Regions from separate parts of the Brevibacillus sp. DP1.3A genome, predicted to be linked through region 2. Evidence: riboswitches for the same ligand, from Rfam matches in the RefSeq annotation. Region 2 holds a riboswitch; each other region holds the start of a gene.

The links. A riboswitch is a leader RNA that binds a small molecule or an ion and turns the genes downstream of it on or off. The one in region 2 is predicted to bind lysine.
Region 1: it holds a riboswitch for lysine, as region 2 does, so the genes downstream of both, HP399_RS22475 (aspartate kinase) here and HP399_RS25370 (amino acid permease) in region 2, are expected to answer to the same signal.
Region 3: it holds a riboswitch for lysine, as region 2 does, so the genes downstream of both, dapD (2,3,4,5-tetrahydropyridine-2,6-dicarboxylate N-acetyltransferase) here and HP399_RS25370 (amino acid permease) in region 2, are expected to answer to the same signal.

The regions. Positions count from the first base shown of each region.
Region 1 covers NZ_CP085876.1:4,911,929-4,916,063, forward strand. The annotation lists gene HP399_RS22470 (YslB family protein) at 217-669, shown strand; gene HP399_RS22475 (aspartate kinase) at 723-1,964, opposite strand; lysine riboswitch at 2,195-2,382, opposite strand; gene uvrC (excinuclease ABC subunit UvrC) at 2,486-4,135, opposite strand, start outside.
Region 2 covers NZ_CP085876.1:5,531,206-5,535,340, forward strand. The annotation lists gene HP399_RS25350 (hypothetical protein) at 1-71, shown strand, start outside; gene HP399_RS25355 (alpha/beta fold hydrolase) at 49-801, opposite strand; gene HP399_RS25360 (CGNR zinc finger domain-containing protein) at 907-1,464, opposite strand; gene HP399_RS25365 (DinB family protein) at 1,633-2,127, shown strand; lysine riboswitch at 2,212-2,397, shown strand; gene HP399_RS25370 (amino acid permease) at 2,511-3,959, shown strand.
Region 3 covers NZ_CP085876.1:2,464,353-2,468,487, forward strand. The annotation lists gene HP399_RS11310 (EcsC family protein) at 1-812, shown strand, start outside; gene HP399_RS11315 (GNAT family N-acetyltransferase) at 787-1,335, opposite strand; gene HP399_RS11320 (flavodoxin) at 1,404-1,844, opposite strand; lysine riboswitch at 1,985-2,174, shown strand; gene dapD (2,3,4,5-tetrahydropyridine-2,6-dicarboxylate N-acetyltransferase) at 2,266-2,976, shown strand; gene HP399_RS11330 (aspartate aminotransferase family protein) at 2,991-4,135, shown strand, end outside.

The DNA.
Region 1 (4,135 bases), 620 kb from region 2:
CATATGAATTTGTCGGAATGTGTCAAAATTCGAGAAAAAGTTGGGCAAAACTTTGACCAAATCCAATTGTACTCTTGTCGACACAGAGCGTCAAGACAATCAATGTACTAAATACATTGATAGAATAACTTTGTTTAGTCTAGCTATTTTTTCTATTAAGATGTCATAAATGTGAGCCCCTCCTCATAATCTAGTACAGACAGGAGGGAGGCACATATGAAAGAGAAGGATCAGCTTGCAGCACTGTTGCCGCCGGAGACCATTCCCTATGCGGAAAGAATGAACATGCCCTATCTTGGCTATCATCTTCTACGCGAAACGCTGACCAGCACCCTGCTAGGTGACAGTGAAAACCATATTCTCTATTGGATAGGAAAAAATATGGGCCGCCAAATCCCCATCCAATCTGCAACTGGCCCGATTATGCCTTTTATTCGGCTCGGATTAGGCCAACTAGACATCGTGGAGGAGACCGGGCAAACTATCGTCTATTCGCTCACTCATTCTATTTTTAGCTATCAGTCTATAGAGAGACTAGGATGCAGTCTTTCTTTTGAGGCTGGGATCATAGCTGGGATGATTGAGCAGTGGAAAGCAAGAGAGGCATTCAGCAAAATCGAAATGGAAAGCCCTTCAGACATACGTATATCTGTACAAGTAGCGTCATGAAGAAAATGCCCCCTCTACCTGTAACAAAGGGAGAGGGAGCATCCATCCATGTTTTATACTCCGTGCACGACCGCGGTTTCCTCGACATCCAGACCATATGCCGAATGAAGACTGCGAACAGCCAGCTCCGTCAAAGCTGCTGGAATAACGCAAGAAACCTTGATATCAGACGTAGATACCATTTTAATAGATATTTCTTTTTCTGCCAGGACGCGGAACATCTCGGCAGCTACCCCTGGATTGTTGATCATGCCTGAGCCAACAATCGATACCTTGGTCAAGCCTTCCTCGAAATCGACTTTTTCAAAGCCAAGCTCGGTTTTGTTTCTGTCCAGCGTATCCAGTGCTTTTTTCAGATCATCCGCTGCAACGGTAAAAGAAATGTTCGTAACAGACGCATCATAGGAGCTTTGGATAATGATATCGACGTTCACCTGATTGTCCGCCAACGTATTAAACAGACGGGAGAGCGTCCCGACCTTGGCAGGCATGCCGACCACCGTAATTTTGGCTACATCTTCATCGTGTGCAACTCCACTTACTACTCTTCCTGTTTCCATGTTGGCAACCTCCTCAACGTACGTACCATCTTCGGCAGTAAAGCTGGAGCGGACGACCAGCCTTACCTTGTATTTTTTCGCAGCCTCTACTGACCTTGGATGAAGAACCCCTGCACCGAGGTTCGCCAGCTCCAGCATCTCATCATACGAGATCGTATCCAGCTTGCTCGCAGCTGGAACCATTCGCGGATCAGCTGTGTACACCCCGGACACGTCCGTAAAGATTTCGCATTTCTCAGCGTTCAAGCTCGCTGCGAGTGTAACCGCAGATGTATCCGATCCACCGCGGCCGAGCGTCGTAATTTCACCTTCGTCACTGATCCCTTGGAATCCTGCCACAATCACCACACGACCACGACCGAGCTCGGATTGAATCCGCTCTGGATCAATCTGCTTGATCCGTGCTCTTCCGTGAATCGCCTCTGTGGTAATTCCAGCCTGCCAACCCGTCAGAGAAATGGCGTCGTAGCCTTTTGTATGCAAGGCCATCGACAAAAGCGCGATCGATACCTGCTCCCCCGTGGTCAGCAGCATATCCATTTCACGCTCGGATGGGTATGCGCTAATCTGCTTGGCCATGTCTACCAATACGTCAGTAGATTTCCCCATTGCAGAAACAACGACTACCACATCATGCCCTTCCTCTTTGTAGCTGATAATTCGATCCGCAACTCGTAAAATTCGCTCAATGGTACCTACAGAGGTGCCTCCGTATTTCTGCACGATCAACCCCATGCGGCTTCTCTCCCTTTTCTCATATCCAATGTTGGTATTTATCTCGTATCGTATGGTTTTTCACTATTCTCTCTATAAGGAAAAGTCTTGCATTTTTATTTTACAAAAAAGGCACCGACAAGGAATAAGACCTGCCGCTGCCTATTGTTTCGACATACCGGTTCCTCCCTCCCAATACACGCGGACAACGAAGATTGACAGTAAACACCATCAAAACTCACATTGACACACCGTGAGATAGCTCTCCATCTGACAATTGGTCATTGTGCAGATGACAGTCCTGCATTTGTTCAACGCAGACCCAGCATGGAGAAAAGCGGGTTTCCCTCCACACTTCGGCGAATTCCCCTTTTCCGTCCCCTTCACAGATACCCGATCTCAGGGTGGTACTCTTGGTTTTCGCGCCTCTACCTCACTCCATAATGGAAGTGAGGCTAACTATTCTGTTTGAATCGGATTATATCATGAGTCTAAAAATGGATCAATTCCTTTTTAAGAGGATGTTCCAAAAGTTACATTTGCTATGTGTCCAGCTTGCGCAGATGAGTGATGATTTCTTTTGCCAGCTTGTCGCCGATCCCTAATTGACGGAAGTCTTCAACCGTCGCCTCGCGCATTTTTTTCAGCGAGCCAAAATGAGAGAACAACAGCTTGCGTCGCTTCTCACCGATACCCGGGATCTCATCTAATTGCGAAGAGAGCATCGTTTTCGTCCGGGATTGTCTGTGGAACGTAATAACAAAACGGTGGACTTCATCTTGGATGCGCTGCAACAAATAAAACTCATAGCTATCACGCCTAAGATTTACAGGCTCTGGCGGATCTCCGTACATGAGCTGAGCAGTGCGGTGCTTCTCATCCTTCGCGAGTCCACAGACGGGAATATAGAGACCCAGCTCGTTTTCCAGCACGTCCATAGCCGCACTGATTTGACCTTTTCCACCATCGATCACAATCAGGTCGGGCATCGGCTGGTTTTCTTTCAGCAGGCGAGAGTATCGACGGAGAACGACTTCGCGCATGGAGCCGTAATCATCTGGTCCCTCGACGGTTTTGATCTTGAATTTGCGGTACTCCTTTTTGTCAGGGCGGCCGTCTGTAAACACAATCATCGCAGACACAGGCTCTGTTCCCTGAATGTTGGAGTTGTCAAACGCTTCAATTCGATGAGGAACCGGAATCCCTAAAATGTGACCGAGATTGTGTACCGCTTGGACCGTACGAGCATCGTCCTTGGACATCAGCGCGAACTTCTCCTGCAAAGCAATACGGGCGTTCTCGGAAGCCATGTTCACGAGCTCATGCTTTTTGCCTCTTTTGGGAGCGTGGACTTTGATGCCCAGCCACTCACTCAAAAGCTCCGGTTCACTCTCTTGCGGGAGCAAAATTTCTTTTGGCAGCGCATTTTGCTTGTCGTAGTAGAACTGGCTCACATAAGACATGAAGTCTTCGGTTTCGCTACCGTAGTATGGAAAGGAAGTCGTCTGACGCTCGATCATCTTCCCTTTTCGCATATAGAACACCTGAATGCACATCCAGCCTTTTTCCACAGCAAACCCAATAATGTCGCGGTCTACCGTATCAGCGAACGTGATCTTCTGCTTCTCCATCACCGCTTCGATGCTCTTGATCTGATCGCGATATTCCTTGGCGCGTTCGAACTCCATGTTTTCTGCGGCTTGCAGCATTTTTTCCGTGAGAGTTTGCTTCATTGCATCATGGCCACCATCGAGGAACCGGCTGATTTCATCCACCAAACGCTGATTTTCCTCTGCCGATACCTCGTACACACAGGGCGCTAGACATTGTCCCAAATGGTAGTAAAGACAAACCTGCTTGGGCATATTGCGGCATTTGCGCAACGGATAGAGGCGATCCAGCAGCTTCTTCACCTCGGAGGCATCTCCGGCATTCGGATACGGACCGAAATACTTGGCTTTATCTTTTAATACCTTACGGGTAATCTCCAGGCGGGGCTGTGCCTCATTCGTAATTTTGATGTACGGGTACGTCTTGTCGTCGCGGAGCATGACATTGTAACGCGGGTCGTGCTCTTTGATCAGGTTGCACTCGAGGATGAGCGCCTCAATCGCTGAGGATACCACAATGTACTCAAAGTCCACGATCTCACTGACCAACAGCTGCGTCTTCCCGTTATGACTGCCTGTAAA
Region 2 (4,135 bases):
TGCTACTCCCCTCGGAAAACATTCGCATTACAGGTGTTGTATCTGGTATTATTCCACGTTCATCATCGTAACCTCATTAAGCAGCCAATCCTTGATTGCTGCCACTGTTTGCTGCCACTGCTCCTGCGGGGTAATGGCAGCAGGCTGGTCGCCCTCCTGCGATCCATAGCTTCCGAACTGGGAGTGATTCCCCCCTTCTATGGACATGTACACAGTACGATCGGGCAAATATTGCTTGCTCTCCATAAACCTTTCCATATTGATCACTCCATCGCGAGACCCGAGCAAAGACAGCACAGGCAAATTCACCTTCTTCAAGTTCCCCTGACTATTCGGATACGCTCCCAGTAAAAACACGCCGTTGATTCGGTCCGGGTGGTTTGCTGCGAATTGAGCTGCCATAGTACCACCAAGCGAATGTCCTCCGATGACAAACGTTTTATTCGGGTACGCCTTCAATACTTGTGTGGCTCGCGTCATATCACTTACAGCCAAATTCAGCGGCATTCGTGCGAGAAAAACATGGTAGCCGGAGCCTGCCAAAGCACGGGCAATCGGTGCATAGCTCTCCGGTTTGACAAGTGCTCCCGGATATAAGATGAGTCCCGGTTCGCGTGACTCCCCGCCTTGGAAAATAATCCAGTCATTCGTATCCATGACCGTAATCCCCTCACCGCCTTGCATGGCCGTTAACGCTGCCTGATCGGGCTGATATGGCTGCAAATACCATATAGCCAGACAAATCGCCCCAAGTGTCACCAATACGAGTGCCTGAAACCATTTTTTGCGCGCTTGACTCATCCTACCCACCTCGTTTCCGTTCCCATGTATATGCTACTTATTATGTCTCAAACATAGAAAAAACCGTCAGAGACAAAATCCCGACGGTCTTTGGTTAAGGCTCCATTAACCTTTTTCCTTCTGCCGCTCACGAAAACGGCGCACCTTCATCAGGTTTCCGCACATTTTGTCATCACACCAGCGGCGCACCCGGTTGCGGCTTTCATCATAAAACACCCAGCGGCAATCCTCGTTGTCACATATTTTGATTCGCTCCAGATGCTGTGGGGCAAGCAACTCCGCGAAAGAAGCTGCAATTTGTGCCATGACGAGTGACCATCCCTCTGCTTGGCTGGATTGCTTTTGCCTGTAGCCGCCCTCCTCATCTACATACAACACCTGCGTATGAAAAGGAGCGAGAGCCAACACTTTGTTCAATTCCACAAGGTCCTCCTCTTGGAATCGGTCTCCACGGATTACGGCCTCTAGCATACGTCTCAAACGCTCCCGCAATTGCAAAAGAGACGCGGCACACGCCTCATTCATCGGCAGCGGTGCGGTTAGCTTGTATGTCTGCAAAAAGGATGACAGCCATTCCTCTTTCTCCAGACGATTTTCCCCACGACCAGAACCGCGCCAATCCCGCCAATCACTATTTAAAAAATCGATACAAAGCCAGTCCATGTCATCAACTCTCCTGACGAAACCCTTCATTTTTCTCTCTTGTATGACCATACAGGATATGGTAGTCTTTATTTGTAACTATCGTAATTGAATTAACTGGTTACACAATCATTTCTTACAGCTATTATAGCGTTTCATCAATCTGTTTCACAGACGAGGAGGAAGCGTATGAATCGGAAGGAATTGCTTTTGCACGGTTGGGAATGTGCCTATGACAAGGAAGACTGGTATCCACCCTTAAAAGAAGCGCTTGCCGGAGTATCAGTAGCGGAGGCATGCTGGCGCCCTGTGGGAGAAGCAGCCAACACAATCTGGGAAAACGTCAGCCACCTGCTTTATTACAAAGAACGCCTGTTGCATCGTCTTTTGGGCACCGAATTTCCTGGCTCCGCTGTGACGAACGATGATACCTTCACCCCATCCGGTGGTCCAGATGACGAAGACGCTTGGCAAGCTACCCTCTTGCGAATGGAAAGCGTCCATCACCACATTCATGAAAAGCTTTCCTTGCTGACGGATGAAGAGTTAAACCAGATGGCTACCTATAAACCCATTTACCAGGCCGTAATGAGTCTTGTCTTGCATGATGCGTTTCATACGGGACAAATCGTCCAAATTCGCAAGCTGCAAGGCTCCTGGCCTGCCAGACGTTCATTTGAATAACAAAATTTCACATTGATTAATCCCGAACAATCCTTTATAGTTGTTAAATCACATAATTTCATACATGTTATCCTCATCTTTCACGGTGGGGATAGAGGTCGCGGCTTTTATATCATCCTGTACGAGATTCAGAGAAAATCAATGACTCCAGGTAAGGAAAATCCGCCGAAGCTCATATCGCGTCTCTGTGCGATTGGGTTGGGGCTGTACTCGAAAGAGGCAGAACTGTCACGTTTGCATGCCAAGCAAACGTGGTGAGCTATCTTCAGTGAAGGCTTGGTGGGGATTGGATGATACCGCCCTATGCCATTTTTTTGGCTATGGCGGTTTTTTAATTTCCGACCTTCCTTCTCAAAAATCAAGAAAGGTCGTGCAAGCAGCTTATGTCACAAAATCAATTGCAACGTGGTTTAAAAGCCCGACACCTGACGATGATCGCCATCGGCGGCTCGATTGGGACGGGATTGTTTCTCGCGAGTGGAGGCTCGATCCATTCCGCTGGACCTGGTGGAGCTTTAGTCGCCTATCTCGCCATTAGTATCATGGTTTACTTTTTAATGACCAGCTTGGGGGAAATGGCGGCCTTCATGCCTGTTTCCGGTTCGTTTTCGACGTATGCCACACGGTTCGTCGATCCATCTCTCGGCTTTGCTCTCGGCTGGAACTACTGGTACAACTGGGCGATTACCATTGCCGTCGAGCTGTCAGCTTCGGCACTTATTATGAAATATTGGTTCCCGGATACCCCAGCGATATTGTGGAGCGCTTTGTTCCTCGGATTGCTGTTTGCCTTGAATCTCCTGTCTGTGAAAGCCTATGGAGAATCAGAATATTGGTTCGCCTTGATTAAAGTAATAACGGTCATCATCTTTATTATTGTGGGTGTGTTGATGATTTTTGGCATTATGGGCGGTCAAGCAGTCGGCTTCCAAAACTTCACCAAAGGCGACGCGCCATTCAATGGCGGCTTCATGGCCCTGCTCGGTGTCTTTATGATTGCCGGATTCTCTTTCCAAGGGACAGAGCTCGTTGGTGTCGCAGCTGGGGAGAGCGAAGACCCTGCCCGCAACATTCCGAAGGCCATCCGTCAAATTTTTTGGCGCATCTTGCTTTTCTACATCCTCGCTATTTTGATCATCGGGTTGTTGGTTCCATACGATAATCCAAATCTGATCAGTGGCGACCTTACGGATATTGCGATCAGTCCGTTTACGATTGTATTTGAAAATGCCGGATTTGCTTTTGCAGCATCTGTCATGAATGCCGTTATTCTCACGTCTGTATTGTCTGCTGGTAACTCTGGTATGTACGCCTCTACACGCATGCTATGGAACTTGGCGAAAGAAGGAAACGCACCAAAATGGTTCGCGAAAGTAACAAGTAACGGCGTACCGATCAATGCCTTGATCTTGACTGCGCTCATTGGCGCCCTTGCTTTTCTGTCCTCTCTGTTTGGGGAAGGCGAAGTGTATGTATGGCTTTTGAATGCTTCCGGTATGTCAGGCTTCATCGCTTGGCTGGGAATTGCCATTAGTCACTATCGTTTCCGCAAAGCGTTTATCGCTCAGGGTCGTGACTTAAGCGAATTGCCTTATCGGGCAAAATGGTTCCCGTTTGGACCGATTTTTGCCTTCATCATTTGCTGTATCGTTATTTTGGGGCAAAACTACTCCGCATTCGTGGGTGGAATGATTGACTGGTATGGCGTCCTGGTCTCTTACATTGGCCTGCCACTCTTCTTAATCATTTGGCTCGCTTATAAAATCACCAAAAAGACCAAGCTCGTCCCGCTTGAACAAGTAGACTTCAGCATGGATGAATACACGAAGTAATCGAAGAAAAAAATACGGACTTCCGTTATCTGAACGGGAGTCCTTTTTCATCTTTGCCAGCATATTAAAAATGGACCAAAAACAGCCGATAGTATAGGCAAGAAGCAATTGAGATCCGTTTCCTTCCGTTCTCACAACTCATACCAGTCATCTGATAAAAGGTAACCAGATCTCCT
Region 3 (4,135 bases), 3.1 Mb from region 2:
TACGTGAAGTGGAGGCTTGGGAGAAGGACCAGAACGACTTGTGGTTCTGGGAAAAGCTTGGCAGACTTCCTTTTGTTCTATTAGATCGGATTACGCCTGCTTTCGTTCAAGAGAAGCTGGGAAAAGCCGTAGATGAAATGGCAGCCTTTCTTGAGACAGGTGGAACTTATTTGGTGCAGGATGAACCGATTTACAAACGGTTTGGCAAACGAGTAGAGGGACAGGGCACGTCTGTTATTGGCAAAGAGGAGATTGCCGCTGTACCGCTTACGATCATGAATGATGTCGCAATGGAGCTAAAGGATTCACGTGCGAATTTTGCAACGGTACAAGGTGCCACGACTGGCTTCGGAGGGATTTTTACCCTCGCGATCGATATCCCGTTGTTGATGGGGACATCCCTAAAAGTATTACAAGAGATGGCTCTTGCCTATGGTTATCGACCTGAAGAGAAGAGGGAGCGGCTGTTCGTCGTCAAATGCTTGCAGTTTGCTTCATCAGACATTGTAGGGAAAAAAGCGATACTCGCTGAGCTCTCCCGCTTTGATGATCCAAATGCGCAGAGAGAGGTAATGGCGCAATTGCAGGGATGGCGTGAAGTCGTGGTAACGTACACTGAAAACTTTGGGTGGAAAAAGTTATTTCAAATGGTGCCCATTGCAGGTATTTTGTTTGGGGCGTATTTGAACCGCTCAACCGTCCAGGATGTCGCCGAAGCGGGGATGATGCTGTACCGCAAACGGCGCATCCTGGAGCGGCTACGTGAGAGCGAAAAGAGCGAGGAAATTACTGAGACCACTCCTCAACAGTAAGAGCGTAGAGGAGATGGTCCTCCCATACACCGTTAATTTGCAAATAGCGTAACGACAGTCCTTCTTGGCGAAAACGGTTTTTTTCCAAGACGCGAATGGAAGCTTGATTGCGAGGCATAACAGCAGCTTGTACCCTGTGCAGCCCAGCATCCATTAAAGCAAAGTGAAGGGCGAGATTTACTGCTGCTGTCGTATAGCCTTTGCCATTGCACTCCTGATCCATAAAGTAGCCAATCGTAGCATTTTGCCACGCGCCGCGTGCGACATTCGACAACGCTACACGTCCAATCATCTTTCCGGATTCTCGTGTGAATACGCCGAAAGCATAGGCTGTGCCACGTTCAAAATCATTCTGTGCTTGCGAAATCTGTTCTTGCTGTCCTGGAAGGGTCAGAAATGAAGCGGGGCGGATCGGTTCAAATGGTTGGAGAAAGTCATGATTACGCAGCCGAAGCTCTAGGAGCTCGGCTGCGTCTTGTTGTTGGAGAGGCCGTAAGAGAATCTCGTCTGTATGTAGTGACATGAGATCAATCCTCCTTAAAAAGTTGGATTGATAGTATATCATGTGCCAGAGTATTTGGGAAACATCAATTAGCCGAGCAATTCAGCAAACGATACCCCAAATGCTTTGCAAGTTTCCACTTCTTTTGCAGTAGGAGAAAGCTCGATTTTCAAACCTTCCAAAGGAGTTTCCGCACCACGCTCGCTCGCCTTTTTCAGCAAAATATCAACAGCTGCACCGACATGCTCGTAAGCGGAGTCGCAAGAGCCAAAAGCAACTACCTTTTTCCCGCTGAGGTCAATATCGTCCATTTCCTCATAAAAATCCAGGCATTCGTCTGGCAATTCGCCATCACCCCATGTGTAGGCACCAAGCAAGATTCCGTCGTAAGCTTCGAGTTCTTTTGCGTTCGCATCCATCACTTCTTTTATCTCCAGCTCAGCACCAGTTGAACGAATACCTTCTGCAATTGCTTCAGCAATTTCCTGTGTATTCCCTGTCATGCTCGCGTATACCATCAAAATGCTCATAAAACGTAAAACCTCCAATTAGATAATGAGTATCATTCTCACAAATAAAATTAATGAAAATGAGAATCGTTGTCAATAACTTTTTTCTTATTGCCACGTTTCATTGATTTTGGTAGAGTTAAATAAAATTATAATAATATACTCTAAATAGAGGTGCGCCGAAGAAGAGTAAGTCTTTTCGCAATCTGCCAGGGGGCAGGAGAAGGAAGAAAGGCTAAAGCGCCGAAGCTTATGCTATGCCCCTACGTAGCACAGGCTGGGGTGTCTCATGAAAAATGAACATCCTGTCACAAGGGACCTCAAGTCTTTTTGTGGAGCGCTATTTATGATTTGCTTATGTAGTATCAAAAGCAATGAGATAGCGAATGCACTCATTGCTTTTTTTGATTTACCATGCTGTTATTTTGAGGAGGATGTAACTATGAACATGATGGATGCTAACGAAATTATCGCGTTTATTCAAAAAAGCGAAAAGAAAACACCAGTGAAGGTATATGTGAAAGGGAACCTGGAGGGAATCGACTTCGGTGCGAGCTCCAAAGCTTTCATTACTGGTCCTACTGGTGTTGTTTTTGGTGAGTGGAAAGAGATTGAGCCAGTGCTCGCGGCTAACGCAGACAAAATTGAAGATTATGTGGTAGAAAGCGACCGTCGCAACTCCGCTATTCCATTGCTGGATACAAAAGGGATTCAAGCGCGTATTGAGCCAGGCGCAATTATCCGTGACCAAGTGACAATCGGTAATAATGCGGTCATCATGATGGGTGCTTCCATTAACATCGGTGCAGTCATCGGTGAAGGTACGATGATCGACATGAATGTTGTAGTAGGTGGACGTGGAACCATCGGGAAAAACTGCCACATCGGCGCGGGATCGGTTATCGCGGGCGTTATCGAGCCGCCATCTGCACAGCCAGTTGTTGTCGAGGACGATGTTGTCATCGGAGCAAATGCTGTCATTCTGGAAGGTGTACGCGTAGGAAAAGGTGCTGTCGTTGCAGCGGGTGCTGTCGTGATTGAAGATGTACCTCCATACGTAGTAGTTGCGGGAACGCCTGCACGTGTGATCAAGCAAATCGATGAAAAAACTCGTTCCAAGACAGAGATCAAGCAGGAGCTACGTCAGCTGTAAGGGAGAGAGTGCACATGGACTGGCGTTCGCTCGATGAACAATATATCGTCTCCTCTTACAAAAGACTTCCGATTGCCATAGAAAAAGGCGAAGGAAATTACTTGTACGATACGAACGGGAAGAGCTATCTCGACTTGTTTACCGGCCTTGCTGTAAACGTTCTGGGGCATTCTCATCCGCGCATTGTACAGGCTTTGCGTGAGCAGGGAGAGCGCTTCTTGCATATATCCAATGTATTTTTAAACACACCGGCTATTCGTTTGGCCGAGCGTTTGGTTGCGAACAGCATTAGTGGGAAAGTGTTTTTCACCAACTCTGGTGCAGAGGCTACAGAGACTGCGATCAAGCTGATTCACAAATGGACGAAGAACGAGGGAGCAGGTCGTGAAGGCATTGTTGTCTTACGCAACAGCTTTCACGGGCGAACACTCGGAGCAGTGCGTTTGACGAGGCAGGCTCACGTCTATCAAGACTTTCCTCAGCCGGCTTTTCCTGTTTATGAACTGGATGTGGAGGACACGGAAGGATTGCGAGCGATTTGCCAGGAAGCAAGGCCCGCTGCGGTCCTCATGGAGCCAGTCTTGGGTTCCGGTGGTGTCGTGCCGTTAACGGAAGCATTCTTGCGAGAGGTAGCTGCGATCTGTGAACAAGAAGGCATGCTCTTTGTCATGGACGAGATCCAGACAGGAATGGGCAGAACAGGAAAGCTGTTTGCTTATGAGCATGCAGGCGTAATGCCAGACCTTATCCTTTTTGCCAAAGGCATAGGGGGAGGGCTTCCGCTCGGCGGTGTCATCGCTGGTCCAAAGCTGATGAACCAGTTCAAACCAGGGGATCACGGAACGACGTTCGCACCATCACCACTGTCTGCTGCTCTCGGGAATGTCGTGTTGGATGAATTGCTTGATCCAGCCTTCATCGCTCACGTAGAAGAAGTCATCGCATACCTGTGGTCGGGCTTGGAAGCGTTGCGAACACGTCTTCCAGATCAGCTGCAATCCCTTCGCGGAAAAGGCTTGATGGTTGGAATTCCGCTCTCTTCCACTCCGGAAGAGGTAAGCCACTTGCAGCAAGCGTTGCTTGACGAAGGAATTCTCGTTGACGTGACGCAGAAAACGATTGTTCGTCTGCTTCCGCCACTGACGTTGACAAAAGCCGA